Regions from separate parts of the Kitasatospora sp. NPDC015121 genome, predicted to be linked through region 3. Evidence: riboswitches for the same ligand, from Rfam matches in the RefSeq annotation. Region 3 holds a riboswitch; each other region holds the start of a gene.
The links. A riboswitch is a leader RNA that binds a small molecule or an ion and turns the genes downstream of it on or off. The one in region 3 is predicted to bind cyclic di-AMP.
Positions count from the first base shown of each region.

Region 1: linked by a shared signal. The riboswitch ahead of ACZ3J7_RS28380 (transglycosylase family protein) and the one ahead of ACZ3J7_RS38100 (transglycosylase family protein) in region 3 are both predicted to bind cyclic di-AMP.
Region 2: linked by a shared signal. The riboswitch ahead of ACZ3J7_RS05680 (M23 family metallopeptidase) and the one ahead of ACZ3J7_RS38100 (transglycosylase family protein) in region 3 are both predicted to bind cyclic di-AMP.
Region 4: linked by a shared signal. The riboswitch ahead of ACZ3J7_RS22760 (transglycosylase family protein) and the one ahead of ACZ3J7_RS38100 (transglycosylase family protein) in region 3 are both predicted to bind cyclic di-AMP.

Region 1 covers NZ_JBVHEH010000021.1:51,001-58,190, reverse strand. Annotated here, with positions in the region: gene ACZ3J7_RS28395 (tyrosine-protein phosphatase) at 1-675, shown strand, start outside; gene ppnP (pyrimidine/purine nucleoside phosphorylase) at 793-1,074, shown strand; gene ACZ3J7_RS28385 (MFS transporter) at 1,202-2,512, opposite strand; cyclic di-AMP (ydaO/yuaA leader) riboswitch at 2,973-3,140, shown strand; gene ACZ3J7_RS28380 (transglycosylase family protein) at 3,144-4,379, shown strand; gene ACZ3J7_RS28375 (CapA family protein) at 4,402-5,580, opposite strand; gene ACZ3J7_RS28370 (AurF N-oxygenase family protein) at 5,694-6,593, opposite strand; gene ACZ3J7_RS28365 (pseudouridine synthase) at 6,721-7,190, opposite strand, start outside.
Region 2 covers NZ_JBVHEH010000003.1:376,358-383,547, reverse strand. Annotated here, with positions in the region: gene ACZ3J7_RS05710 (amino acid permease) at 1-235, opposite strand, end outside; gene ACZ3J7_RS05705 (biotin transporter BioY) at 511-1,107, shown strand; gene ACZ3J7_RS05700 (ribose-5-phosphate isomerase) at 1,179-1,664, shown strand; gene ACZ3J7_RS05695 (sterol carrier protein domain-containing protein) at 1,709-2,086, opposite strand; gene ACZ3J7_RS05690 (SpoIIE family protein phosphatase) at 2,443-3,654, shown strand; gene ACZ3J7_RS05685 (hypothetical protein) at 4,114-4,308, shown strand; cyclic di-AMP (ydaO/yuaA leader) riboswitch at 4,680-4,833, shown strand; gene ACZ3J7_RS05680 (M23 family metallopeptidase) at 4,839-5,843, shown strand; tRNA gene ACZ3J7_RS05675 (tRNA-Gly) at 5,974-6,047, opposite strand; tRNA gene ACZ3J7_RS05670 (tRNA-Pro) at 6,209-6,282, shown strand; gene tig (trigger factor) at 6,493-7,190, shown strand, end outside.
Region 3 covers NZ_JBVHEH010000048.1:17,921-25,110, forward strand. Annotated here, with positions in the region: gene ACZ3J7_RS38080 (glycoside hydrolase family 13 protein) at 1-207, shown strand, start outside; gene ACZ3J7_RS38085 (LacI family DNA-binding transcriptional regulator) at 233-1,276, shown strand; gene ACZ3J7_RS38090 (AMP-dependent synthetase/ligase) at 1,371-3,320, opposite strand; gene ACZ3J7_RS38095 (hypothetical protein) at 3,431-3,631, opposite strand; gene ACZ3J7_RS38100 (transglycosylase family protein) at 3,765-5,087, opposite strand; cyclic di-AMP (ydaO/yuaA leader) riboswitch at 5,093-5,262, opposite strand; gene ACZ3J7_RS38105 (hypothetical protein) at 5,901-7,190, shown strand, end outside.
Region 4 covers NZ_JBVHEH010000014.1:264,773-271,962, reverse strand. Annotated here, with positions in the region: gene ACZ3J7_RS22780 (DUF7927 domain-containing protein) at 86-2,314, shown strand; gene ACZ3J7_RS22775 (nucleoside triphosphate pyrophosphohydrolase) at 2,418-3,410, shown strand; gene ACZ3J7_RS22770 (SDR family NAD(P)-dependent oxidoreductase) at 3,418-3,849, opposite strand; gene ACZ3J7_RS22765 (cytochrome P450 family protein) at 4,004-5,248, shown strand; cyclic di-AMP (ydaO/yuaA leader) riboswitch at 5,481-5,679, shown strand; gene ACZ3J7_RS22760 (transglycosylase family protein) at 5,683-6,411, shown strand; gene eno (phosphopyruvate hydratase) at 6,701-7,190, shown strand, end outside.

The DNA of each region.
Region 1 (7,190 bases), on a different contig from region 3:
GGGGTGCGCAACTTCCGGGACGCGGGCGGTGTCGGTGCGCTCCCGCGCGGGGTGCTGTACCGCTCCGGGGCACTGGACCGGTTGACGCCCGACGGCGCGCGGACGCTCCACGGCCTGGGGGTGCGCACCGTGCTGGACCTGCGGAGCGCGCCGGAGGCCACCGCCCGGCCGGACGCGCTCGGCGACAGCGGCATCCGGTACCTGCGCGTTCCGGTCTTCGCCGAGCAGCGCTGGCCGGCGGAGCAGGCCGAGCTGTACCCGCTGATGGGCGAGCGGGCCGGGCGGCCCGCGGTGGCCGCCGTCCGGCAGCTGCTGTCGGCGGAGCACCGGGCGGTGCTGGTGCACTGCGCCTCCGGCAAGGACCGCACCGGGGTGGTGGTCGCCCTGCTGCAGTCGCTGCTGGGCGTGCCGGAGGCCGAGGTCACCGCCGACTTCCTCCGCTCCAACGCGGCGCTCGGCCTGACCGCCGCCGGGGCGGGCGCGCCCGGACCGGCCGCACCCGGCCACGGCGCCCGCCCGGTCGCCGCCGTCCACCTGCGCCGGGCGCTGCTCTCGATCCGCGCCCACCACGGCACCCCGGACGGGTGCCTGCGCGCCCACGGCGCCCGGGCCGCCGAACTCGCCGCCCTGCGCGACGCGTTCCCGCCCCGGACGGGGGCCCCGGCCGACGGGTGACCAACCAGCGGACGCCCACGGCGGCCCGGCCGCCCGCGCGGATAGGCTCGCCCCCGCCGCGGCCGGGCGCGCGACGCGTCGGCCGCCGTTCCGCACACCTTCCGCAGGAGAACGCGCATGCTCAAGGTCAACGAATACTTCGACGGCACGGTCAAGTCGGTCGCCTTCACCTCGGCCGACGGCCCGGCGACCGTCGGCGTGATGGCCCCCGGCGAGTACGAGTTCGGCACCGCCGCGCCGGAGGTCATGCACGTGGTCAGCGGTGCGCTGACCGTCAAGCTCCCGGGTGCCGAGGAGTGGCGGACCTTCTCCGCCGGTGAGCGCTTCTCCGTTCCCGGTGACAGCAGGTTCCAGCTCCGGGTCTCGGTGGACACCGCCTACCTCTGCGAGTACCGCTGACCCCACCGTCCGCGCCCCGCACGCCCCGCGCGTCGAGGCGCGCGGGGCGCGGTCGGGAATCGGCCCTCGCCCGTGCCGGCCCATTCCACTCCTTCATGGATGAACGGATCGACGGACGGGCGCACGCTCACACCGTCGCTTCCGGAGCGGGCTCCCGGCGCACGGCCACCGGTCTGTCCTCCACCGGTCGGTTCGCGGGCAGTCGGCGGACGGCGGGGAACAGGAGCAGGGCGAGCGCGGCCGGGACGGCGAGCGCCGTCATCCCGAACAGGGCGGGGCGCACCCCGAGGCCCTCGACCAGCGGGCCCGCCAGCAGGAGCCCGAGCGGCATCAGGGCGACGGACACCAGGTGGTCGTAGGAGCTGACCCGGGAGAGCACCTGCTCCGGGATGTGCACCTGGAGCGAGGTCTCCCAGAGCACGAAGAACAGGGAGACGCCCACTCCGGTGACCCCCTCCAGCACCGCGATCACCCAGACCGGCGCGCCGGAGCCGATGACCACCGCCTGGCAGGAGGCGACCGCCATCGCCACGGCCGCGACGGCCATCGGACGGGCCGGCTTCAGCCGGTAGGCGCACACGTCACCGACGACCGCGCCGACACCGAAGGCGGCGACCACCACGGCCCACGCCCCGGCCCCGCCCCACTCGCGCTTCGCCAGCAGCGGCCCGACGACGAACACCGAGGGCAGCACCACCACGTGGTAGACGGCTATCGCCAGCATCCCCGACCACACCCACGTCCGGCCGCGCACGTGCCGCCAGCCGATCCGCAGTTCGGCCAGGAAGCCCAGCCGCTCGACCGGCTCCGCGCCCTCGGCGGCCCCGGCCCCGCGACCCACGCCGCCGTCACCGACCGCGCCCAGCCGGGCCAGCACGGCGGCGCTGGCCGCGAAGCTCGCCGCGTCCACCGCCAGCGCGCCGCCCGGACCGACCAGGACGATCAGCACGCTGGCCAGCGCCGGACCGGCCACCAGGCTGGCCGACTGCACGAACCCGCGCAGGGCGTTCGCCTCGCGCAGCCGGTCGGCGGGGACGAGCAGGGGCAGCAGGCCGGTGGAGGCGGGCAGGAAGAAGGCGTCCGCCACGCCGAACACCGCCGTCAGCGCCGCCAGCAGCCCGACCCGGGCGGTGCCGGTGAGCAGCAGGACGGCGATGGCCGCCTGGACGGCGCAGCGCACCAGGTCGGAGGCCAGCATGATCCGCTGTCTGGGCAGCCGGTCCGCCCAGACGCCGCCCGCGAGCGTGAACACCAGCAGCGGGAGCAGCCCCGCCGTGGCGACCAGGCCGACGTCGGTGGCCGAGTCGCTGATCGACAGCACGGCGAAGGGCAGCGCCACGAACGACACCCGGTCGCCCAGGACCGACAGCGACTGGCCGACGAACAACCTGGCGAACCGGCGCTCGACGCGGAGCACTTCGGGGACCAGCACGCGCACGGGAGTTCCTCCACGGACTCGGTGACACGCCCGCGGGGAGAGCGAGCAGGGTGATCGTAGGAAGTCCGACGACGCCCTGTCGCGCCGTTTATCCACAACACGGAAAATGCCCGCTTTGGCCCCGACTTGCGCCCGGTCGAAGGAACTTGACGCCCCGGGCCTCCCGCCCCGGCACGCCGGGATCCCGCCGGCCCCGCTCCGGTCCCGCCGCCCGCCCCGCTCCGGTCCCGCCGGTCGGCCGCACTTCTCCAGCCGACCGACCGACGATGCGCCCCACGGGGCGTCCGCCGCCCGAGAGATCGTCAACAGGTCGCCCACACACCAGGCGGACACCGCCGTGACGCAGGCGTGATCCGGGCGCGACGAGCTTGTGATTGCCACGTTCGAGTGAATAGGCTCCTCCCTGCCCGCACCGCCGGGCCCCGCAGCGCGACAACGCCGAGCCCTGTCCACCGCGCTTCCGGGTCGACCACCACAACCCTTGGACAGGGGCGGGGGAACCACGTTCGTTGCCGTTCCCCACGGCTAGGGGTGAAGCCGTCCGCGCCGGGTGACCGGGGTGCGGCGGCCGGGCCTCCCTCCCGGTCCGAACCCGACAGCTCACCTCGCAGGCGTGCGGAGAGGATCTCGCATGCTCTTCACGGGTTCGGGACGTCATCGCCGGCAGAGCCAGGCGGAGAAGACCGCCGAGCGCGCGATCGCGGCGGCCGGCGTGGCCGGCGTCGGCATCGCCCTGCCGCTGCTCGCCGTGACCGGTGCGCACGCCGCGCCCAGCGCGGTCTGGGACCGGGTCGCCGAGTGCGAGAGCGGAGGGGACTGGGACTCCAACGCGGGCAACGGCCTCTACGGCGGCCTGCAGATCAACGCCCAGCGCTGGACCGACTACGGCGGCACCCAGTACGCCCCGCTGCCGGACGGCGCCACCCGCAGCCAGCAGATCGCCGTCGCCGAGCGCATCCTGGCGACCGAGGGCCCGTCGCCCTGGTCCGGTTGCGCGGACGGGGCCGGGCTGGGCACCGCCAGCGCGCCGGGCGTCGTGGACGACAACGACTCGGCGAACGAGACGGGTTCGCTGCGCGGCGCCCGCGGCGTCGCGGCGGTCAACGCCGCCCCGGACGGCAGCACCGCCCCGGCGGACGGCACCGCGCCGGTGTTCTCCGGCCTGCCCGGCTACGACCCGGTCTCGCACGTGTACTGGTACGAGAAGAACGGCGCCTGGTTCTGGACCAGCCACCGGAGCCTGTACGAGCGCTACATGCAGTTGACGCACCCGCAGCCGCAGCCGAGCACGCCCGCCCCGGGCGCCCCGGCGACCACCCCGGTCCCCGGCACCTCGGCCACGCCCGCTCCGGACGCCTCGGCCACGCCGACCGTCCCGCCGGCCTCCCCCGGCACCCCGCTGGTGCCCACCGATCCGACCAGCGACCCGACCACCGACCCGACCGCCACGCCCACCCCGGGCACCCCGGGCACCCCCGCCGACGGCGGCACCGGCAGCGGCGGGAACGGGAACGGCAGCGGCCTGGTGCCCACCGCCCCGGCGGTCCCGAGCCCGGGCGGCTCGACCGCGCCCGCTCCGGACGCCCCGGCCACGCCGGACGCCCCCACGGCCCCGGCGACGAGCGCGACCCCGTCGGTCTCCGCGTCCACGCCCGCGGACGCGGTGGCGGACGCGACCGGCACCCCGGCGGCCCCGGCCACCGGGTCCGCGCAGCCGTACACCGTCGGCCCGGGCGACTCCCTGGCCTCGATCGCCCGCCACCACGCCGTGGACGGCGGCTGGTCCGAGCTCTACAAGTCGAACCAGCAGGTGGTCGGCGAGGACCCGGACCTGATCCGCCCGGGCCAGGTGCTGGACCTGAAGTGACGCCCGGCCGGGCCGGCCGCCGTCACTTGGGGACGGCGGCCAGCCCGGTGCAGCCGCGCAGGCCGTCGCGGCGCTGCTGGGCGGCCTTCGCGGCGTTCCCGTTCTGCGGGACGGGCACGCCCCGGCCGTCGATGTGGGCGGGGGTGAAGGCCTCGCCGGTGACGCGGCCGTCGGCGGTGACGGTGAGCGTGGTGACGCCGGTCTCGTCGGAGGCGGTGTAGTTCGAGGTGCCGTACCAGAGGAAGTTGCCGAACCCGTAGGCGACGTAGGTCTTCCCGAGCATGCCCGCGCCGAGCATGGTGTGGGCGTGGGTGCCGACCACGGCGGTCGCCCCGGCGTCGGCGAGCTTCTTGGCGAGCGAGGTCTGCGCCCGGGTCGGGCAGGCCACCCCCTCGTCGCCCCAGTGCAGGTAGACCAGGACCACGGGCGCCTGGGCCTTCGCCTCGGTGACGGCGCGCAGCAGCGCGGTCTCGTCGAGGGCGGAGGCGATGCCGGGCTTGTGCGCACCGGCCCGCCACTTCTGGTTGGTGATCTCGTTGACCTGGCTGGCTCCCAGGACGGCGACCCGCACGCCGCGCACGGTGCTGACGTGCGGGGCGTACGCCTCGGCGGCGTCCTTGCCGATGCCGACCACGGGTATCGGGGAGGCCGCCTTGGCGGCGAGGGTGTCGGCGAGGCCGTCGGGGCCGAAGTCGACGGCGTGGTTGTTGGCCTGGGAGACCACGTCGACGCCGGCGTCCTTGAGCGCGTCGAGCGCCTTGGGGGTGGTGCGGAAGGTGTAGGTCTTGGCCTCGGCCTTGCCGCGGCTGGTGATCGCGGTCTCCAGGTTGAGCACCGACAGGTCGGCGGCGGCCAGCGTCGCGGCGATCGGGCCGAGCGCGGTGTCGGCCTTGGCCGCGGCGAGCCGGGAGGCGGTCCGCCCCTCGAAGTGGACGTCCCCGGCGAAGGCCACCGTGATGGTGCCGTCCGCCCCGCCGCCCTTCGTCGCCCCCGCCGCCGGCGCCGACCCGCTCGCCGACCCGTCGGCCGGGCCCGGGGCGTCCGGCACGCCCGGCGTGCTCGGCCCGCCCGAGGCGCCGGACGCCGTCCCGCCGGTCACGGAGCGCTCCTGGGAGGGGTCCGGCCCGCCGCAGCCGGTGACGGCGGTGAGCAGAAGGACGGCGGTGGCGGCGGCTGTGGTGCCGGCCGTGGCGCGACGCATGAACGGACCCCCCGGATGCTTCGGTGACGACGCACTTTATCCGTGCCGTTCGAACACCGGAAGTCCACCCGGACACCACATGGTCACGATTCCCGTCCGCTCAGTGCGCCACGTCAGTGCACCACGCCGGCGGCGCGCAGCAGCCAGCGGTTGGTCCGGCCGACCAGCCCGGCCCGGTCGAGCACCGAGACGACCTTCTGCGCCATCTCGACCTTGGTGGCGCGCCAGTGCGGGTTGGCGCGGGCCACGGCCCGGCCGGCCTTGGGGTCGATGCCGACGGCGGCGTAGAGCCGGGGGTGGATCAGCGCGGTGGTCGCGTAGTAGACGATCAGTCCGATGAACAGCTGCTCGTACCGGCGGCGGAGCGGGCCGAGGCGCTTGCGGACGAGCTCCTCGCGGGCGTAGCTGATGTGCCGGGCCTCCTCGATGACGTGGATCCGGGAGACCTGGCGGGTGAGCGGCTGGAGGGTGTCGTCGTTCATCACCTCGCGCTGGAAGGCGTCCAGGATCTCCTCGACGTACATGGTGCCGCCGAAGGTCTGGCTGTGGGTGGAGATCGCCTTGAACAGCCGGCCGAGGTTGTGGGCGACGAATCCGGCGCCGTAGGCGGGGACGCCCATCTTGGCGATCATGCGGGCGAACATGATCGAGTGCCGGCACTCGTCGGCGATCTCGGTGAGCGCGTACTGGACGTGGTTGCTGGTGGGGTCCCGGTCGAAGGCGTGGCGCAGCAGCATCTGCATGAGGATCTCCTCGAACCAGATGCCGACGCTGGCGATGGAGGCGACCTCGTGCTTGGAGAGTTCGATCCGCTGCTCGTCGGTCATCCGCTCCCAGAGGGCGGTGCCGTAGAGCGAGAGGTGCCGGGGCGGGCAGTAGTAGGCGCCGGGGACGGGGTCGGCGTCCCAGTCGACGTCGGTGAGCGGGTTGAACGAGAGCTTCGCGGAGGAGGCGAGCAGGCGTTCGGCGGTGCGCTCCCGGTCGGGGGCGGTGCGGGTGGGCTGGGGCGGCATGCCGGGCTCCTTCGCGGTGGGGGGGCGGTGAGGGTGGAGTGGTGGCACTGCCGCGAAGGTAGAAGTTATTAGACTTTCCGTCAATACACTGCGCGCGAAGCGGTGCCGCTCCGCCCCGGACGGGTTGTCAAGCGGGCCAGCCCGCCGGGTCCCGCCAGGCGGCCAGCTCCCGCCCGCTGGTGAAGCGCAGCCGCCGGCCGTCCACCGGGTCGGTGAACTCCAGCGAGCGCGCCAGCAGTTGCAGCGGACGCCGGTAGTCCTCGGGGTCGCCCTCGCCCAGTACCTCGGGGTAGAGCGGGTCGCCCAGGATCGGCAGCCCCAGCCCGTTCATGTGCACCCGCAGCTGGTGGGTGCGCCCGGTGCGCGGGGCCAGCCGGTAGCGGCCCAGGCCGCCGCGCTCCTCCACCAGCTCGACCAGGCTCTCCGCGTTGGGCTCGCCCGGCACCTCGTACGCGTCGAGCCGGCCGCGGTCCTTGACGATCCGGCTGCGCACCACGACGGGCAGCCGGGCCGCCGCGTCCGGCTCGTGGCGGGCGACGGCCTCGTACTCCTTGACGGCCTCGCGGCGTTCGAACAGGCCCTGGTAGGCGCCGCGCA
Region 2 (7,190 bases), on a different contig from region 3:
CGCCGAGCATCCGCATCACCAGCATCACCAGCAGCCCGGAGGCGGCGAAGGCCAGCACCACGGCCGGTCCGGCCGCCGCGATCCCGGCCCCGGAGCCGACGAACAGCCCGGCACCGATCACCCCGCCGAGCGCGATCATCGACAGGTGGCGCTGCTTGAGGCCGTGGGACAGGCCCGCGTCCTCGGGGGCCGGCGGCCGGGCGGGCGCGGTCTCGGGGGAGGGGGAGCGGGTCATACCGGTGGATCCAGACTCTTCGGACAACAGGCGCTTTCGCAGGATCTGTCCACTATTCGACAGGTGACGGTGGACGCCCAAGCGGTACCGCCATCCGGACGGGCCGCGCACGGAGGGTGACCGGTTCCGCACCGGACGTGCCGGTGAGGGCTCGGTCACAGGACGGACCCGACAAGCCCGGCCGGCCGGCTTTGTCACGCCCGACGCGGCGGGAAGCACCTGACAGCGCGTAGGTTCGCAGGTGATCACCCGCACCGGCACCCAAGGGAGCAGCCATGGCCATCGCCGCGCCGATACCGTCCACCGCCGTCCTCGCCGACCTGCTGCCGCAGGCCTCCACCCGGCTCGGCGCCCGCGCCCGCGACCTGGCCCTGGTGGCCGGCGGTGCCGCGCTGACCGGCCTGGCCGCCCAGCTCTCGGTGCCCGTCCCCGGCTCGCCGGTGCCGGTCACCGGGCAGACCTTCGCCGCGCTGCTGGTCGGCACCGCGCTCGGCGCCCGCCGCGGCGCCGCCGCGCTCGGCCTCTACCTGGCGGCCGGCGCGGCCGGCCTGCCCTGGTTCGCCGAGGGCAGCTCGGGCGCCGGCCTGGCCACCCTCGGCTACGTGATCGGCTTCGTGGTCGCCGCCGCGCTGACCGGCGCGCTGGCCCGCCGGGGCGCCGACCGCAAGCCGCTGCACACCGCGGGCGCGATGGTCCTCGGCAGCCTGGCCATCTACGCCGTCGGCGTGCCCTACCTGGCCTTCGCCCTGGACGTCCCGCTGGCCAGGGCCGCCCACCTCGGCCTCTACCCGTACCTGGTCGGCGACGCGCTCAAGATGGTGCTCGCGATGGGCGCCCTGCCGCTCACCTGGAAGCTGCTCGGCCGCCGCTGACGCTCCGTCACCGCCGCCGGGCCCGCGCCCCTGTCGGGGAGCGGGCCCGGCGGCATGTCACACTCGTGGTCATGCGCGTCTACCTGGGCTCCGACCACGCCGGATACGAACTGAAGAACCACCTCGTCGAGTGGCTGAAGGGGGCCGGGCACGAACCGGTCGACTGCGGCCCGCACGTCTACGACGCCGAGGACGACTACCCGCCGTTCTGCCTCCGGGCGGCCGAGCGCACCGCCGCCGACCCCGAGGCGCTGGGCGTGGTGATCGGCGGCTCCGGCAACGGCGAGGCGATCGCCGCCAACAAGGTCAAGGGCGTCCGGGCGGCCCTGGCCTGGAGCGAGCAGACCGCCGCCCTCGGCCGCGAGCACAACAACGCCAACGTCATCTCGGTCGGCGGCCGGATGCACACCCTCGACGAGGCCACCAAGTTCGTCGAGGTCTTCCTCGGCACCCCGTACAGCGGCGAGGCCCGGCACACCCGCCGGATCGACATGCTCGCCGAGTACGAGACCACCGGCGAACTCCCGCCGATCCCGGCCCACCACCCGCAGGGCTGAGCCGACGGGGGACGCCCGCCCGGGCGTCCCCCGCGCCGCCGCCCTCAGAAGCCGTGCGGCAGCCAGGGCTCCGGGCCCGACCCGAACGCTGCCGAGGCCGACTCCGGCGCCCCCGGCCGCAGTTCGCGCACCGGGCCCGCCGCGGCCAGCGCCGCCGGCGAACCGCCGCCCAGGTACACCGCGCCCGACTCGCGGACGTCCAGCTCCAGTTCGGCCGGATCGCCGCTGCGCACGCAGAGCACCGGACCGCCCGGATCCGCCGCCAGCCGCCAGCGCCCGGCGTTCCACGGGCAGAACGCGCCGGTCACCTCCAGCACCACGTCCACCGCCGCCGAGTAGCCGCGCGCCGCCAGCGCCACCGGCAGGTCCAGCAGGAACTCCCACAACCGGGCCGCCACCCAGGGCCGTTCAGCCTGCACCACCCGCCGCCGCCCACCGGTCGACCGTCCGACCAGACCGCCAGGGTGCGTTCCACGCCGATCGGCCGCCGCCACAACTCCCGCTCCTCGGCGGGCTCTTGGTCACCGCCGAAGGCCGCCTCCACGGTGCGGTACCAGGCATCCCACTCCTCGGCGCGCAGCGGCCGGACGGTCGGTTCGGGCGGTCGAACCGTCATGACGCCCTCCCTGCCAGTCACTCCGCGACATCCGCGAACCGACAACCGACCGGTCCCGGCATGTCCCCGGCGGCCGAAACCCGCCGGGCGGACGGCCCCCGCTGCACTCCGTGCCACCCGGCCCGTCGACGCGGGCACCGGCGGTGGATAAGGTCGGTCCCCATGGCCGGCAGCGCGCGTCCCAGTGCGACGGGCCGGGGCGGCGCACCGTCCCGCGAACCCGTGACGGCCCGGCTGCGCGGCGCGCTGTACCGGGCCCGACGCAGGCTGCGCCGGGCCGGCGTCGACTACTTCCGCGGCGACGGCGTCGACTGGGTGGCGTTCGCCGCGCTCGCCCTGGCCGTCCCGCTGCTGGTGCTGCTCAACATCCTCGCCCCGGACTGGGCCCCGCCCACCGCCCTGGTGCTCCCGGTGCTGGCCGGCGCGCTGCTGCTGCGCCCCGGCACTCTGGTGCTGCTGTACGCCGTCGCCGCCCTCGGCCTGGTCACCGAGTCGGTGGTGCACACCGGCGAGCGGCTGGCCGCCGACCTCCCCGCCGTCTACAGCCACGGCGTCAGCCCCGGCTCCGCCCTGGTGGTCGGCGCGGTCGGCGTCGCCGGGCTGCTGGTCGCCCAGTTCCGCCGCCGGATCGGCGTGCCCTGGCGCGGCGGCTCCACCATGCTGTTCGACCTGCGCGAGCGGATCCGGGTCCAGGGCCGCGTCCCGCACCTGCCCGACGGCTGGCAGACCGACACCGCGCTCCGCCCGGCCGGCGGCCAGTCCTTCTCCGGCGACTTCATGGTCGCCGCCCGCACCGGCCCCGGCGGCCGGGTGCTGGAGGCCGTCCTCGCCGACGTCTCCGGCAAGGGCATGGACGCCGGCAGCCGCGCCCTGCTGCTCTCCGGCGCCTTCGGCGGACTGCTCGGTTCGCTGCCCGCGCACGACTTCCTGCCCGCCGCCAACGGCTACCTGCTGCGCCAGGACTGGGCCGAGGGCTTCGCCACCGCCGTCCACCTGGTCGTCGACCTGGACACCGGCGAGTACGAACTCCTCTCGGCCGGCCACCTCCCCGGCATGCACCGGCTCGCCGGGGCCGGCCGCTGGGAGGTCAAGGAGGCCGAGGGCCCGCTGCTCGGCGTCTACGACGGCGCCAAGTTCGAGGGCGTGCGCGGCGTCCTGGGCCCCGGCGACCTGCTGATGCTGTGCACGGACGGCATGGTCGAGATCCCCGGCCGCGACCTCGGCGAGGGCATGGACCGGCTGATGGGCGAGGCCGACCGGCTGGTCGCCACCACCCCGGTGAGCGGCCGCGCCGGCGCCGCGGTCCGGCTGATCGACAGCGTCGCCAAGCACGTCAACGACGACCGCGCCGTGCTGCTGGTCTGGCGCCGCTGAACCCCGGCCGCGCGCCGTCCGGACCGCCCCCGTACGCTCTCCGTGCGCGTGCCGTCCGCCCGGGCGCCAACTGTGGTGGAACGGTGTGGAAACGCCCGGCACGGGGTGCCCACGGAGTGTCAAACCCGAACGTTGATCTTCGGCCAATTCCGTTGCCCCACCCGCCCCGTGGGCCACGGCCCGGCCTGCCTGCCGGTTTGCCGCCGCCGACGGTGCGGACCGCCTCCCGCCGACGCTCCGTCAGGACCCGTCCGCTATCGTCGCGGACGGCGGAAATCAGTCCCACCACACGGGTTGGGGCCCCCGGCAACGGGGCAAGTCCTTTACGCACTCCGCACGAGCGACCACACTGAGTCCGGATGGAGTGGTGGGGACACGGGGGGCAGGGGCCGGTTTCCGCCTGGAACCATCGCCGGTTCCGACCCGAATCCCCGCCACGAATCGAGGAAGTGAGTCCCCGTGGCCTTCTCCGTCTCCGCCCTTGTCCTGTTCGGCATCATCGTCTTCATCTTCATCCGCAACAAGCAGCTGAAGGGCGGGCACGCGATCGTCGCCGCGCTGTTCGGCTTCATGCTCAGCCAGTCGACGATGGCCGGGCCGATCCAGCAGTTCCTCGAGTCGGTCTCCAAGGCCATCGCCGGGATCGCCGGCTGACCCGCCGCAGACCCCTCCGCGACCCCTCCGGGGCGGACGCCGGGCCTCCCGTCCCGTCCCGAAGTCCCGCCCGCGGGTGACCAGGGTCACCCATATCGTCACGCCGGGTCCGCGCCCGAACGCGCACGGTGGCCGAAGTCGCCCACTGTACGCGGTTCGTGGGCGCACCGTCATGATCCCGTACGCGCAGCGCGGCCTGCCGACGGCGGAGCGTGACCTGGCGGACCGTCAGCCCCCTCCCGGGTCCGGGAACGGGGCTTTTCGGCGCTTGCCAGCCCCGCGAACCGTGGGTTTTGCTTCCTCCGCAGCCCGGACATCGGCCGGGCGGGCCACCGAGCGGAACGCCTAGTCCTGCCGTCGTTCGGTGCCGACCAGACACCACGCCACGGCAGGAGCGGGGGAACCACAGGTAGTACGCCGGGCCCGGCAACGCACGGGAACGGCTCGGGGTGAAGCCGCGGAGACGCGGCCGGGCAACTCTCGCCCGAACCCGACAGCTCACCTCGCAGGCGTCGGAGAGGAACAGCTTCATGTCCGCTCAGGGCAAGCACCGCAAGCCGCGCCTGGCCACCATCGTCCGCATCGCCATCGCCACCGGCGTGGCCGGTGCCGCGGTCGGCCTCCCGGTCACCGCCGCCTCCGCGCACGGCACCGCCGACCACCACGACGGCGGCCGCTCGTGGGCCAACGTCTCCGTCGACGCGACCCCGGTCGCCGACACCGCCGCCGACGGCGCCGCCCCGGCCGCCGACCAGACCTACCGGGTCGTCTCCGGCGACACCCTCTCCAAGATCGCCACCGCGAAGAACGTGGACGGCGGCTGGGAGAAGCTCTACCAGGACAACCGCTCGGTCATCGGCGGCAACCCGGACCTGATCCGCCCGGGCCAGCAGCTGACCATCGGCGGCCAGGCCGCCGCGGCCGCGCCGAAGGCCTCGTCCTCGGACACCGCCGCCGCGGCCGCGCCGAAGGCCTCGACCGGCACCGCGAAGGCCCAGACCCAGACGAAGACCCAGGCCCAGCCCCAGGCGAAGGCCCAGACCCAGACCCAGACGAAGACCCAGACCCAGAAGTCGACCCCGTCGACCTCCTCGTCCGCGGCCTCGTCCTCCACCGGCACGACCGCCTCCTCCGGCTACGTCGCCCCGGCGCCGGGCAGCGTCACCACCGGCTACAAGGTGGCGGGCTCCAACTGGTCCAGCGGCTACCACACCGGCATCGACTTCCCGGTCTCCACCGGCACCAGCCTGAAGGCGATCGCCAACGGCACCGTGGTCTCGGCCGGCAACGGCGGCGCCTACGGCAACCAGGTCGTCATCAAGCTCGCGGACGGCAAGTACGCCCAGTACGCGCACCTGTCCTCGATCTCGGTCTCGGCCGGCCAGGCGGTCACCGCCGGCCAGCAGATCGGCCTCTCCGGTGCCACCGGCAACGTGACCGGCCCGCACCTGCACTTCGAGATCCGCACCACCCCGGACTACGGCTCCGACGTCGACCCGGTCGCCTACCTGGCGGCCCACGGCGTCAACGTCTGATCCCCGGCACCACCCCGAAGGCCCCGCGCGGACCCCACCGCGCGGGGCCTTCGGCCCGCCGGGTGCGGGCCCCGCGGGCCCGGAACGGCGACGGCCCCGACCGCTGGTGCGGTCGGGGCCGTCGGCCTCGTGGAGCGGGTGACGAGAATCGAACTCGCGTGACCAGTTTGGAAGACTGGGGCTCTACCATTGAGCTACACCCGCAACGGAACGCCCGGCACCGCCACGGGGCGGTGAGGACGGGCCTAGCGTACCTGGTCGGGTCGGTGGATTGCACACTCCTTCCCCGTCCTCGGCTCGGCGTCGGCTCGCCGATATCGCCCCGGTCGGGGGCGGGTCGACGTGTACTCTTCTGCTCGGCACCACGGGGTGTGGCGCAGGTTGGTAGCGCGTCCGCTTTGGGAGCGGAAGGCCGTCGGTTCGAATCCGGTCACCCCGACCGTGTGCGGCAGGGTCTCGTCGGTGGGCGGGGCCCTGTTGTCGTTGCGGCCCGCGCGCCCGTCCCGGGCCGGTCCGTCCGGCCCGACCCCGGTGCCGGGCACAGCCGCTTTCGTGGTACCGGTAGGATGGATCGCTGGCGGTAGTACGGACAGCATTGCAGCCCCAACCGCCTATCGCCCTGACCGCAAGCCCCCTAGGAGACCCAACCGTGAAGAGCGCCGTCGAGACTCTGAACCCGACCCGGGTTCGACTTATCGTCGAGGTGCCCTTCGAGGAGCTCAAGCCCAGCCTCGACGCGGCGTACAAGAAGATCAACCAGCAGGTCACCGTTCCGGGCTTCCGCAAGGGCAAGATCCCGAACAAGGTGATCGACCAGCGCTTCGGCCGGGGCGCGGTGCTGGAGGAGGCGGTCAACGACGCGCTTCCGCGCTTCTACACGCAGGCCGTCGACGAGGGCCAGATCGACGTGCTGGGCCAGCCCGACATCACCGAGATCGAGGGTGTCGAGAACCTGGCCGACGGCGGGGACCTCAAGTTCACCGCCGAGGTCGACGTGCGCCCCGAGGTCACGCTGCCCGAGTTCACCGAGATCGCGGTCGTGGTCGACCCGATCGAGGTCAGCGACGAGGACGTCGAGAAGTCGCTGGAGCAGCTGCGCGAGCGCTTCGCCTCGGTGAAGGACGTCGAGCGCGCCGCCACCGAGAACGACATCGTCGTGATCGACCTGGAGGCCAAGGTCGACGGTGAGGTGCCGGAGGACGGCACCGCCACCGGCGTGAGCTACGAGATCGGCTCCGGCCGCCTGCTGGACGGCATCGACGAGGCCGTGGTCGGCCTGTCGGCCGGCGAGTCCAAGACCTTCACCACCACCCTCAAGGGCGGCACCCAGGTCGGCAAGGACTCCGA
Region 3 (7,190 bases):
GCCGTCGAGTGGCTGCCCGCCCCCGAAGGGGTGCTGGCCTTCCGGCGCGAGGCCCCCGAAGGGTCGTTCGTGTGCACGGTGAACACCACCGGCGAGCCGGTCCGGATCCCCGCGCCCGGCCGCCTGCTGCTCGCCTCCACCGAGACCGCCGTGGCCGAGAACGACGTCGAACTCCCGGCCGACAGCACCGCGTGGTGGGCGGTCTGACGTGGTTGCAATAGGCTCTGGGATCGTGACTACGGCGCGACTCTCCGACATCGCGGCGCAGGCGGGGGTCAGCGAAGCCACCGTCAGCCGCGTCCTCAACGGCAAGGCGGGCGTCTCCGCGACCACCCGGCAGACCGTCCTGGCCGCACTCGACGTGCTCGGGTACGAACGGCCCACCCGGCTGCGCCAGCGCAGCGCCGGGCTGATCGGCCTGATCACCCCGGAACTCAGCAACCCCATCTTCCCCGCCCTGGCCCAGGTCATCGAACAGGTGCTCAGCCGGCACGGCTACACGCCGGTGCTCTGCACCCAGACCCCCGGCGGCTCCACCGAGGACGAACTGGTGGAGATGCTGGTCGAACGCGGCGTGGCCGGCATCGTGTTCGTCTCCGGACTGCACGCCGACACCACCGCCGACCACGACCGGTATGCCAAACTCACCGGCCGGCAGGTGCCGTTCGTCCTGATCAACGGCTACAGCGAGAAGATCGCCGCGCCGTTCATCTCCCCGGACGACCGGGCCGCCATGCAGATGGCCGTCCAGCACCTGGTCGAACTCGGCCACGAGAAGATCGGCCTCGCGGTCGGCCAGAAGCGGTACGTGCCGGTGCTGCGCAAGATCGAGGGCTTCACCGCGGCGCTGCGCCAGCTCACCGGGCGCACCGCCGAGCAGGCCGAGGAACTCGTCCACCACACCCTGTTCAGCGTGGAGGGCGGGCACGCCGCGGCGCAGGCACTGCTCGACAAGGGCTGCACCGCGATCGTCTGCGGCTCCGACATGATGGCGCTCGGCGCGATCCGGGCGGTGCGCCAGCGCGGGCTCTCGGTGCCGCAGGACGTCTCGGTGGTCGGCTTCGACGACTCGCCGTTGATAGCGTTCACCGAGCCGCCGCTGACCACCGTCCGCCAGCCGGTCGAGGCGATGGCCACCGCCGCCGTCGACGCCCTGCTGGAGGAGGTCGGCGGGAACCCGGCGCAGCGCTCCGAGTTCATGTTCCAGCCCGAACTGGTGATGCGCGGCTCGACCGGGTCAGGTCCGCGCAACGGCAACGGCAACGGCAACGGCTGAGGCACCGGCGTCGGCTTCGGCGACGGCTGAGGTGTCGGGTCCGGTCCGGCCCCCGGGAGGCTGCTCCTCCCGGGGGCCGTTCCGCTGCCCGCCCTCAGGCGTAGAGCTGCTCGATGTCGCGGCGGTAGGCGGTGCTGACGGCCTGCCGGCGGACCTTCAGCGAGGGCGTCAGCAGGCCGCGCTCCTCGGTGAAGTCGCCCGCCACCACCCGGATCCGGCGGATCGACTCGGCCCGGGAGACCGTCGAGTTGACGCCCCGGACGGCCTCGGCGAGCGCGCCCAGCACCGCGTGGTGCACCGGGACCGCGCTGCCGATGCCGAGGTCGACGGTGCTCCCGCCGCCGCCGTCGGGCTGCTCGGCGGGCGGGGTCGGGGTCCGCGGCCGCAGTTCGAGGAAGTGCTCGACCGCCTCCGGGTCCAGGGTGAGCAGCGCGGCCACGTACGGGCGGCCGTTGCCGACCACCAGGGCCTGGCTGACCAGCGGGTGGGCGCGCAGCCGGTCCTCCAGCGGGCCCGGTGAGACGTTCTTGCCGCCGGAGGTCACCAGGATCTCCTTCTTGCGGCCGGTGACGGTCAGGTAGCCGTCCTCGTCCAGCCGGCCCAGGTCGCCGGTGGCGAACCACTGCGGGCGCGGCTGCCGCGGCGCCCCCAACTCGTAGTAGCCGTCGAACACCTGGCCGCCGCTCAGGAACACCTCGCCGTCCGCCGCGATCCGCACCGCGCCGCCCGGCACCGGCGGGCCCACCGTGCCCGGGCGCGGCCGCAGCGGCGGGTTCACCGTGGACGGGCCGCTGCTCTCGGTCAGCCCGTAGCCCTCGTACACCAGCACCCCGGCGCCGGCGAAGAACAGCAGCAGCTCCGGGTCGATCGACGAGCCGCCGCTGATCGCGTACCGCACCCGGCCGCCCATCGCCGCCCGCACCCGCCGGTACACCAGCGCGTCGTACAGGGCGTGCGCCATCCGCAGCGCGGGCGACGCGGGCCGGCCCTCGCCCGCGAGCGCCGCCAGCTCGGCCCGGGCGTAGCGCACCGCCACCTCGGCCGCCCGGTCGAACACCCGCACCGCGCCCTTCGCCTGCGCCTCGGCCCGCCCCAGCTGGTGGATCTTCTCGAACAGGTACGGCACCCCGACCAGGAAGGTCGCGCCGAACGAGGCCAGGTCGGGCCGGAGTTCGGCCGGCTTCAGGGACGGGCTGTGGCCGATCCGGATCCGGCCGTACACGCAGGTCACCTGGATCATCCGGCCCAGCACGTGCGCCAGTGGCAGGAACAGCAGGGTGCACGGCGGCTCGCCGGTCACCTCGGCGAAGACCGGTTCCAGCAGGGCGTGGCAGTTCGCCGCCTCGGTGAGGAAGTTGCCGTGGGTGAGCCGGCAGCCCTTGGGGCGGCCGGTGGTGCCCGAGGTGTAGATCAGCGTTGCCTCGTCGTCCGGCCCCAGGGCCGCCCGGCGGCGCACCAGTTCCTCGGCCGGGACGGCCGCGCCGAGCTCGGCCAGCCGGTCGAGGGCGCCCTCGTCCAGCCGCCACAGCGGGACTCGGCCGCCGGTGCGGGCGATCGCCACCGTCAGCGCCTCGGCGGTGCCGGCGTCCTCCGCGACCGCCAGCACCGGGGCGGAGTCCCGGACGATCCACTCCGCCTGCTCGACCGAGGAGGTCGGGTAGACCGGCACCACGCAGGCGCCGGCCGCCCAGGCGGCGAAGTCCAGCAGGGTCCACTCGTACCTGGTCCGCGACATCAGGACCAGGCGGGCGCCCGGGCGGACCCCGACCGCGATCAGGCCGCGGGCCAGTGCGGCGACCCGCTCGGCGAACTCGCGGGCCGTCACGTCCCGCCAGGTGCCGCCGGGCTGACGTGCCGTCAGGACGACGGCGTCCGGGGCCTGTTCGGCGTTGCGGAACGGCAGGTCGGCGAGGCTGCCGCGGTCGGGCGGCGGTACCAGGTGGGCGGTCCGGGCCTCGACGACCCGGCCGTCAGCGCGGCGCACCTCGACGGGCGGAGGAGCGAGGCGGCCGCCGCGCGCGGCACGGGCGAGGGGGTGTGCCATGAGCGAACTCCCTTGGGGTGGGTGGGGGTTCGCCCAGGCTAGGTACTCGCCAGTAAACTTACTAGAGAGTAAGTTGCTTGGGTAGGGCGGAGGTTGTGGTGCTCCGGTGGTCAGCCCTCCTCGGCGGTGGGGGCCGGGCCCTGGAAGCGCTCGGCCGCGCGGGTGCCGCCGGTGCGGGCCTCGGTGCGGCGGTCGGTGGCGAGGTAGTCGCGGACGATCAGCTCGACCGCGTCCTGCGGGTTGGTCGCGCCGAGGCGCAGCATCGCCTCCAGTGCGAGGTCCGCGTCCAGCGTGACGGTCACTTTCGCCATGGTGTCGCTCCCCGGTTCGTCGGGCCCTTCGTGGCCCCCGGGTGAGGATAGGCCGCTGCCCCCGGGGCCGACCAGGGTCCCCGGGGGCAGCGGCGGTTCACCGCTCGCGGATCGAGCGCCGACCGGGCGTCGGTCAGACGCGGCCCGCGAAGTCCGGGGCCCAGTTCGCGATGGTCTCGGTGCGGACGCCGGAGCGCGGGTTCGCGGCCTCGACGTACTTGCCGTCGCCGACGTACAGCGCGACGTGGTAGACGCCCGAGTTGGCGCCGTTGTTCGACCAGAACAGCAGGTCGCCCGGCTGCAGGCTGTCCAGCGAGACCCGGGTCGCGTAGTCGGCCTGGTCGGCGGCGACCCGCGGCAGGCTGATGCCCGCCTGGCGGAACGCGGCCTGGGTCAGGCCCGAGCAGTCCCAGCCGCCGTTGCCGGTGCCGCCGTAGACGTACGCCTGGCCGAGCTTGGACAGCGCGAAGTCGATCGCCGCGGCCTTGGAGCCGGCCGCCTTGGTGGCGGTGGTGGCGGTGGCGGTCTTGGTCTCGGTGGCCGCCGTGGTGGTGGTCGCCGTGGCGGTGGTCGAGGACTTGGTGGTGGCGGCGCCGCTGCGGCCGTTCTTCCAGGACGAGCCCTTGTACGAGGACGAGGACGAGGACGAACCGGTCGAGGACTTGGTGGCCGGGGCGGACTGCTGCGGCTGCGCGGTCGCGGTGCCGCCCAGGGTGAGCTGCTGGCCCGGGTAGATCATGTCCGGACCCTCGGTGAGGACCGAGCGGTTCAGGTCGTACAGCTTCTGCCAGCCGCCGTCGACGTGCTGGCTCTGCGCGATCGCGGACAGCCAGTCGCCCGCCGCCACGGTGTAGGTGCCGGCCGAGTGGTCGGTGGTGGCGGAGGTGCTCTGCTCGGCCTGCGGCCGGGCCTGGGCCTGGGTCTGGGACTGGTTCCGGGACTGCGACCAGGAGTGCTGGGACTTGCCCGAGCCGCTGGACTGCGACTGCGACTGCGACTGGGTCGGGCTCTGGGTCGGGGCCGGGGTCTTGGTCTGCGCGGAGCCGGTCGAGTTCGAGGAGGTGGAGGTGGAGGTGTCGACCTGGGGGGCCGCGCCGCCCTTGGTCAGACCGGCCTGGACGGAGCAGACGGGCCAGGCGCCGGGGCCCTGGACGGCCAGCACCTTCTCGGCGGTGGCGATCTGCTGGTCCTTGGTGGCGAGGTCGGCCCGCGGGGCGTACGCGGTGCCGCCGAAGGCGGCCCAGGTGGAGGCGGTGAACTGCAGGCCGCCGTAGAAGCCGTTGCCGGTGTTGATCGACCAGTTGCCGCTGGACTCGCACTGGGCGACCTTGTCCCAGGTGGCGACGGTGGCCGCGGAGGCGGAACCGGCGGTCAGGCAGGGGATCGTGAGGCCGATGCCGACGACGCCGGTGGTGGCGATCAGACGGCGGGCGTTCTTGGAGCTGATGGGCAGCATGAAGGAGCGTTCCTCTCCCACGCCTGCGAGGTGAGCTGTCGGATTCGGGCTGGAGTTGCCCGGCCGCGCACACCTCGCGGTGTGCCCGGCTTCACCCCGAGCCCCGTGCGGTCCTGCGACCGCCCGGGGCGACTTACCTGGTTCCCCCGCCCCTGCCGTGGTGCGTTGTGCATGAGCCGACCCACCCGGCGGCAGGACTCGGCGTTCCGGGTGAGCTGGGTCCGTGTGTCCACGAACGTGGGCAGGAGATTAAGCGGACTTAAGGGCGGATGGCAAATATCGGAGAAAGCCTTTCGGGGGTCCGGAAAAGGTGATCAAGAATTCCGGGGGGAACTCCTTTGCCGTCGACGGGGACTGCGGGAGCGTCAGGCGGGGGTGGATCTTGCGTCCCTTTTAGGGGTTATAGGGCTTTGGTCATCAGATGGGTGATTGGTGGACCTCCATTCGGTCGGAGGGGCGAATGGGCAGTCCGTTTCATCCGGATATGTCAGGGCGGGGGCGCTCGGGCCACGGTTCCGTGCGCCTTTCGCGCCCGATTCCGGACGGGGCGTCAGAATTCCGTCCGGAAAGCGCCTCCGGATGACCGCACCGGGGTGGTCGGGTTCGTCGTTCCTGGCTTCCCCGCTTACAGTGCGGGCGAGTTGACGACACGTCAGTCGAAGCGATCGGACGGAACCGAACGTTCCCGAACGGGCGTCCGGGGCCGCTACGCCAGGATGCTTACCCCGCCCGGAACATGACGTGTCCAGGCGGTCGCCGTGCCTAAGCTGCCCCCGACGACTCTGGGTTGCGGGCCCCGGGAGGGCGACCGAGGTGGAAGAGCAGCGGAACAGCGACGAGCGGGCGCCGTCCGGTCGGCACCGGCACCGGCGGCCGCTGGTGGGGCGGCGCAGGATGCTGACCTGGCTGGCGGTCGGGACGGCGGCGGCGCTCGGCGGGGGAGTGGTGCTGCGGCAGTCCCTGGCGGGAGCGGACGAGACCGCGGCCCGGCCGGCCCCGCCCGGGGGCGGCACGCCCGGCGGAGGCGGCCACCGGCACGCCACCGGCGACCCCACGCCCGTCGCCCCGGCGAGCCCGGCGCCGTCCGCGCCGCTGCCGCCGCCGGTCGACCAGAGCGGTCGGAACTGGTCGGACGCCAAGGGCTGGGGCGGCAAGGTGCCCGGCCCCGGCAGCGCGGTGCGGATCACCGACAGGGTGGTGCTGGATACCGACGCCCAGGTCGGCTCGCTGCTGGTGGAGCGGACCGGCTCGCTGGTGTTCGCCGCCGACAGGTCGCTGACCCTGGCCAGCGCCGGCAACGTCGAGGTGCGCGGCACCCTGGCGCTCGCCCCCGACGCCGCGCACACCCACACCCTGCGCTTCCCGAACGTCGACGAGCGGCGCTTCGCGGGCGGCGGCATGACCGTCGTCGACACCGACACCGGCCTGTGGGTCACCGGTCAGGGCTACCTGCGGCTGGACGGCGCCCCCCGCACCGCCTGGGCCCGCGCCGCCGGGGCGCTCAAGCCCGGCGACAGCACGATCCGGCTGGCCGCCGCCCCCACCGGCTGGCAGCCCGGCGACGAGCTGGCCGTCACCCCCACCGCGCCGCCCGACCAGGACGACTTCTCCACCTCGTACGACCTGGTCACGGTCAAGCAGGTGGACGGCGCCACCGTCACGCTGACCGGTCCGCTGAAGAACGCCCACCCGCGGGTGGCGATCGGTGGCGGGGCGACCTTCGGCGCGGAGGTGCTCAACCTCAGTCGCAACGTCCGGATCGAGGGCACCGAGCAGGGCCGGGCGCACGTCCACCTCACCTCCAGCCGGCCCGCCGACGTCCGGCACGCCGCGCTGCGCTGGCTCGGGCCGCGGGCGAACGGCAAGGACAGCTGGAACGGGAAGCCGGTCACCGAGCCGGTGCTCGGCCGGTACGGGCTGCACTTCCACATGCTGCTGGACACCTCGCGCGGCACCGTGGTCGAGGGCGTGGTGGTCCGCGACACCGGCAGCCACGCGTTCGTGCCGCACGCCAGCCACGGCATCACCTTCCGCGGCTGCATCTCCCATGAGACCTGGGAGGACGCGTACTGGTGGGACGGGCCGATCGACACCCGCACCCCG
Region 4 (7,190 bases), on a different contig from region 3:
TCTGCGTGTCCGCCCGAATACCGTTCCGCGGCCGGTGAGGCTGGGTTTCCCTGCCCAGTTCGTCGTACCGGTTGCGAGGTCACTCGTGGTTCAGCGCCGTTCCCCCCTGCCGAGACTGCTGCGCGCCCTGTGCGCGGCGCTGCCCGTCGCCGGGCTGCTCGTCCCGCTCGCGGCGGCCCCCGCCGTGCCGGCGGTGCCGGCCGCCCTGCGCGGGGCGGGCACCCAGCGGCAGATCGGTCCGGACCCGGCGGTGAGCCTGCTGGCGCACGGCAACCTGACGATGGCCGCCAACTCGGTGCTGACCTGCGACCCCAGCGACGGCTCGCCCTGCAACGACACCGAGGGCAGCAACAACAACCGGGTCATGTACGTGAAGAGCGACCCGGGCGCGCCCGGCGACAACGCCTCCGCCGCCGACCTGGTCGTCCCGGCCGGGGCGACGGTGCTCTCGGCCCGCCTGTACTGGCAGTTCAACCCGGTCAACACCAGCACGGTGGGCGGCCACTCGGGCGACATCGCCCTGGGCGACAAGGTCTACTGGAAGGTCCCCGGCGGCTCCTCCTACGAGCAGCTGACCGCCGACACCTACGACTGGTTCGACCAGCAGGCCGGCGGCACCCCGCAACTGCTGGCCGGCGCGGGCGTCAAGGACGTCACCGCCGAGGTGAGGGCGGCCGGCCCCGGCAGCTACACCGTCGCCGACATCCAGGCCTGCGACGGCCGTTCCTCCTCGGCCAACGGCGGCGGCACCAACGTCGGCTGCTGGGGCGGCTGGTCGCTGGTCGTCGCGTACGAGAACGCGGCCGACCCGCTGCGCTACCTGAACGTCTGGGACGGCTTCCAACTGCTGCGCGACCCCGACAACCTGGCCACCCTCACCCTCGGCGGCATCCGCACCCCCGCCACCACCGCCCCCGCCTCCACCCTGGGCGTGGTGGTCGGCGACGGCGACGTGCAGATCTCCGGTGACAAGCTGCTGGTCGGCTCCAGCACCGCCGACCTCACCCTGCTGCCGATGCCCGGCCCGACCGGCGTCGTCACCGACAACGCCTTCGCCAGCCGGATCGACCGGGTCGCCGCCGACGGCACCGGCGGCAACGTCACCACCCGTGACCCGAACCCGGTCGACAACTACGGCTACGACGCCCGGACGATCGACGTCACCGGCAGGATCCCGGCCGCCGCCGACCAGGCCGTCCTGCAGATCAACGGCGCGGGCGACGCCCTGCACCCGCAGGCCGCCTGGCTGGCCGTCGACGCGCTCGAACCCGACCTGCGGATCACCAAGGCCAACAACCCCGCCGGCAGCACCGACGACAACCCGCCCGGCGACGTCGAGCCCGGCGGCACCATCACCTACTCCTTCGTCGTCGCCAACCAGCACGCCGACGGCAGCAGCACCGACCTCGACACCGCCACCGACGTCACCCTCACCGACCAGCTGCCCGCCGGCACCACCTACAAGGCCGGCTCCAACCCGAACTGCTCGGCCGCCGGCCGGACCGTCACCTGCACCGTCCCCGACCTCGCCCCCGGCGCCACCGCCGACGTCGCCTTCGACGTGACCGTCGACCAGGCCGCCACCGGCGGCACCAAGCTGGACGACACCGCCACGCTCGCCTACCGGGGCAGCCAGACCCGGCGCGACCAGACCCGGACCAGCAACACCGTCCGCAACACGGTCGTCGACCTGCCGCAGTACCGGATCGCCAAGACCGCCACCCCGCGCAGCGCCGCCCCCGGCGACACCGTCGCCTACCAGGTCACCGTCACCAACACCGGACGGGTCGCCGCGCCCGGCGTCACCCTCGACGACGGCCTCGCCGACGTGCTGGCCGACGCCACCTACAACGGCGACGCCGCCGCCGACCTCGGCACCGCGACCGTCACCGGCACCACCCTGCACTGGACCGGCGACCTGCCGGTCGGCGCCACCGCGACCCTCACCTACACGGTGACCGTCAAGCCCGGGCTGACCGCCGACGCCCGGCTCGACAACACCGTCACCTCCGCGACCTACCGCAACAACTGCGCCCAGGGCAGCACCGACACCGCCTGCGGCGCGACGGTCACCGTCACCGTCCCCTCCCCGTCGCCGTCGCCCTCGCCGTCCGGCAGCACCGGCCCGTCGCCGTCCGCGAGCCCGTCGCAGAGCCCGAGCGGCACCCCGCAGCCCGTGCCCGGCCCCTCCGAGAGCGGCCGGCTGCCCGACACCGGCAGCACCGGCGCCCTCCCGCTGATCGGCCTGGCCGCGCTCGGCTGCGTGCTGGCCGGCCTGATGGCCCTGGCGACCAGGGGCCGCCGCCGGCACTGACCGGACAGCGGCCCGAGACACCCCGCAGGACCGCGGCGCGGGACGGCGCCGCGGTCCTGCGGCGCGTTCCGGGGCCCGCCGCCACCGGGGTAGGTTCGACCCCGTGGAGACTCCGAAGCTGATCCTGCTGACCACCACCCACCGCGTCGCGCCCGGCCTGCTGTCCTGGCCCGCCTGGGAGGCGCTCCGGTCCGCGCCCCGGGTGCTGGCCGGCGTCGCGGACCACCCGCAGCTGGCCGCCCTGCGCGCGGCCGGGGTCGAACCGGAGCTGGTGGAGCGGGACTCGGCGCCCGCGCTGGCCCGCCGGCTGCTGGCCGCCGCCCCGGCCGTCTGGCTGGAGAGCCCGGACGGCGACCCCGGGCTGACCGACGCGCTGGCCCGGATCGCGGTGGAGGAGGCCGGCGAGCACCCGGAGATCGAGCTGCTGCCCGGCTCGTACGACCTGCCGGGCGCCCGCCTGCTCGACCTGGCCTCGGTGATGGACCGGCTGCGCTCGCCCGGCGGCTGCCCGTGGGACGCCGAGCAGACCCACGAGAGCCTGGTGAAGTACCTGGTCGAGGAGGCCTTCGAACTGGTCGAGGCGATCGAGGAGGGCGACCGGGTGACCCTGCGCGAGGAGCTCGGCGACGTGCTGCTGCAGGTGTTCTTCCACGCCCGGATCGCCGAGGAGCACGCCGGGGACCCGTTCTCGATCGACGACGTCGCGGGTGACATCGTCGAGAAGCTGATGTACCGCCACCCGCACGTGTTCGGCGACGTGAGCGTGACCGGCTCCGCCGAGACCGAGGCCAACTGGGAGCAGCTGAAGGCGGCGGAGAAGCAGCGCGAATCGGTGCTGGACGGCGTGCCGGCCGGCCTGCCCGCGCTGGCGTACGCGGCCAAGCTGGTCTCCCGGGTGCGCCGGGCGGACTTCACCGGCGTGCCGGACGCGCCGTACGCGCTCCCCGACGACCTCACCGCCGAGTCGGCGGGGGAGCTGCTGCTGGCGGTCGCGCAGCGCGCCCACGACCGGGGGGTGGACGTGGACGCGGCGCTGCGGGCGGCGGCCCGCCGCTACCGCGCGGCGGTCCGGACCGCGGAGGGCCTGGAGCCCTGACCGGCCGCTAACCGGCCAGCGGGACCTCCGCGACCGGGCGGCGCTGGGCCGGGACGACCTCGCCGACCACCTCGCCGATCGCCTCGCCGACCAGGGCGAGCAGTTCGGCGAGCGGGTCGAGGTGGTGGGGCAGGTCGGCGAGCTGGACGATCCGCTCGCCGTCCGGGCCGGCCACCGCGAACAGGTCGATCGGGCCGAGGTGCTCGACGGCGGTGGCGACCAGGGCGGCGATGTCCGCCGGATGGTGGACGTCGCCGGAGACGCCGACCACCGGGCAGCCGGGGCGGTCGAGTTCGGCGGCCAGGTCCTCGGCGATGCCGGGGCGCAGGTCGGCGATGAGCAGGCCGGCCGCGCCCGCCGCGGAGAACCGGCGGGCCAGGTCGGCCCCCGAACCCCCGTCGAGCACCGCGACGACCACCACCGCACCGGTTACCCGCATGGTCTGCTCCCCTCTCAGAGCGAACCCGTGGCCGGCCCGCACGCCGCCCACTGTGGTTATCGGAGGATCGTAGGCACGCCCCGACGCTCCGCAACAGGGAATACCCACCAGGTGACCAGACTCACGCGGTGGCGCTTCCGGATACGGTCAAGACATGCCAGATCAGCCCCACGCCGCCCACCCGCAACTCTTCACCTGGGAGTTCGCGGCCGACCCCTACCCGGCGTACGCCTGGCTGCGGGAGCACTCCCCGGTGCACCGCACCACCCTGCCGAGCGGGGTCGACGCCTGGCTGGTCACCCGCTACGCGGACGCGCGGCAGGCGCTGGCGGACGCCCGGCTCTCCAAGAACCCGGCGCACCACAGCGAGCAGGCCCACCGCAGCGGACGGGTCGGCATCCCGGGCGAGCGGCAGGCCGACCTGATGACCCACCTGCTGAACATCGACCCGCCCGACCACACCCGGCTGCGCCGGCTGGTCTCCAAGGCGTTCACCCCGCGCCGGGTGGCCGAGTTCGAGCCCCGGGTGCGGGAGATCACCGACCGGCTGGTCGACTCCTTCGCCGCCCGGGGCGAGGCCGACCTGATCCACGAGCTCGCCTTCCCGCTCCCCATTTACGCGATCTGCGACCTGCTCGGCGTCCCCGCCGAGGACCAGGACGATCTGCGCGACTGGGCCGGGATGATGATCCGGCACACGGGGGGCAAGCGGGGCGGGGTCGGCCGCGCGGTCAAGCAGATCCGCGGCTACCTGGCCGACCTGATCCACCGCAAGCGGGCCGACCTCGGCGACGACCTGATCTCCGGCCTGATCCGGGCGAGCGACCACGGCGAGCACCTCACCGAGAACGAGGCCGCGGCGATGGCCTTCATCTTGCTTTTCGCCGGGTTCGAGACCACCATCAACCTCATCGGCAATGGCATGTACGCGCTGTTGCGGAACCCGGACCAGCGCACGCTGCTCCAGGACTCGCTGGCCCGCGGCGAGTCCGGCCTGCTGGCCACCGGCGTCGAGGAACTGCTGCGCTACGACGGCCCGGTGGAGCTGGCGACCTGGCGCTTCGCCACCGCCCCGCTGACCATCGGCGGAGTGGACGTCCCGGTCGGCGACCCGGTGCTGGTGGTGCTCGCGGCGGCCGACCGCGACCCGGCCCGGTTCGCCGCCGAGAACACCCTCGACCTGGCCCGCGCGGACAACCCGCACCTCGGTTTCGGTCACGGCATCCACTACTGCATCGGCGCCCCGCTGGCCCGGCTTGAGGGGCAGTACGCGATCGGCAGCCTACTGACCAGGCTTCCGGACCTCCGGCTGGCGGCCGATCCGGCCGAGCTGCGCTGGCGGGGCGGGCTGATCATGCGCGGTCTGCGCGACCTCCCGGTCTCCTTCACGCCCCGCTGACGCCGTTTCAACCCCCGCGACACGCCGCCGCGCAGGGCCGACGACACGCCGGGGCGGGGGCGCGCGTCGCACGCCTGCTCGGGAGAAATGCGGACATAAGGGGATCGTTCGTGTACGTGGATCGAAGATCCGTGATTTCGGCGTGATCATGGTGATATGAGCTTGTGATTGCTCGTCAGCTTTGCCTACTCTCCGACATGCCCGCAGCTGCGGGCCCCGGTCGCGGCACGCCGAGTCCTGTCCGCCGCGTCCCCGGGCCACCGACCAGGTACCGGACAGGAGCGGGGGAACCAGTGTGAACGCCGTAGTCCCAACGGCTTGGGGTGAAGCCGCCGAGCAGCGGACGCAGCCGCGTCCGGACCGTCCGGCGGCCGGGCCAACCTCCCGGTCCGAACCCGACAGCTCACCTCGCAGGCGTGCGGAGAGGAAGTCCCGTGCTGTTCTCCAACGCTGCCCGTCACCGCCGTAGTACCAAGGCCGAGAAGGTCATCGCCGCCGCCGGCGTGGCCTCGGTCGGCCTGGCCCTGCCCCTGCTCGCCGCCACCGGAGCGGCAGCCGCACCCGCCGACACCTGGGACCGGGTGGCCCAGTGCGAGAGCGGCGGCGACTGGAACATCAACACCGGCAACGGCTTCTACGGCGGTCTGCAGTTCACCTCCTCCACCTGGCGCGCCTTCGGCGGTGCCCAGTACGCGGCCCGCGCCGACCAGGCCAGCCGCGCCCAGCAGATCGCGGTGGCCGAGCGGGTGCTCGCCGCCCAGGGCCCCGGCGCCTGGCCGGTCTGCTCCAAGCGGGCCGGACTCACCAAGGGCGGCACGCCCGCCGACGTCTCCGACGACGCCGCCTCGCGCTCCGAGGAGCGCCCCACCGCACCCCAGCGGCCGAAGGGCCAGCCGTCGACGAAGCCGGCCAAGCCCGCCGCCAAGCCCACCCGGCCCGCCGCCGAGCCGCAGGCCGCCGAGGTCCCGGCCGCCGCCGCCCCGCAGGCCGCCCCGCAGGGCGCGACCGCCGGCGGCTACACCGTCCAGGAGGGCGACACGCTCTCCGGCATCGCCGTCGCGCGGCAGGTGTCCGGCGGCTGGGAGCGGATCTACCAGGACAACCGCGCGCTGATCGGCGCCGACCCGGACCTGATCGTCCCCGGCCAGGTGCTCGCGCTCTGACCCGCGGGACGCGGCGTCCCGGCATCCGGGACGCGACCGGCCGGCGGCCTGACGAGGCCCCGCCGCCGCCCCGACGGGGGCCGCGTCCCCTGACGTGCCGTCCGCTCCCGGCGCGCGCCGCGCAGTTCGCGCCGCCGGGGGCGGCGGGGCGGCCGTCAAACAGGTGAACTACCGATGAGTAGCCCGGCCACACCGTGAGACAGGACCCGGCCGGGAGTGGTCGAGCGGCGCTCTAGGGCTAGGCTCTGGTCGTAACGACCACACATCCGCTTCCGCTAGGAGATGCCTCGTGCCGTCCATTGATGTCGTCGTAGCCCGTGAGATCCTCGACTCCCGCGGCAACCCCACGGTCGAGGTCGAGGTCGGTCTCGACGACGGCAGCACCGGTCGCGCGGCCGTCCCGTCGGGTGCCTCCACCGGTGCCTTCGAGGCCCTGGAGCTCCGCGACGGCGACAAGAACCGCTACTTCGGCAAGGGCGTCGAGAAGGCCGTCCTCGCCGTGATCGAGCAGATCGGCCCCGAGCTGGTCGGCTACGACGCCACCGAGCAGCGCCTCATCGACCAGGCCATGCTCGACCTGGACGCCACCCCGGACAAGTCCTCGCTCGGCGCCAACGCCATCCTCGGCGTCTCGCTCGCCGTGGCGCACGCCGCCTCCGAGGCCAGCGACCTGCCGCTGTTCCGCTACCTGGGCGGCCCGAACGCCCACGTGCTGCCCGTCCCGATGATGAACATCCTCAACGGCGGCTCGCACGCGGACTCCAACGTCGACATCCAGG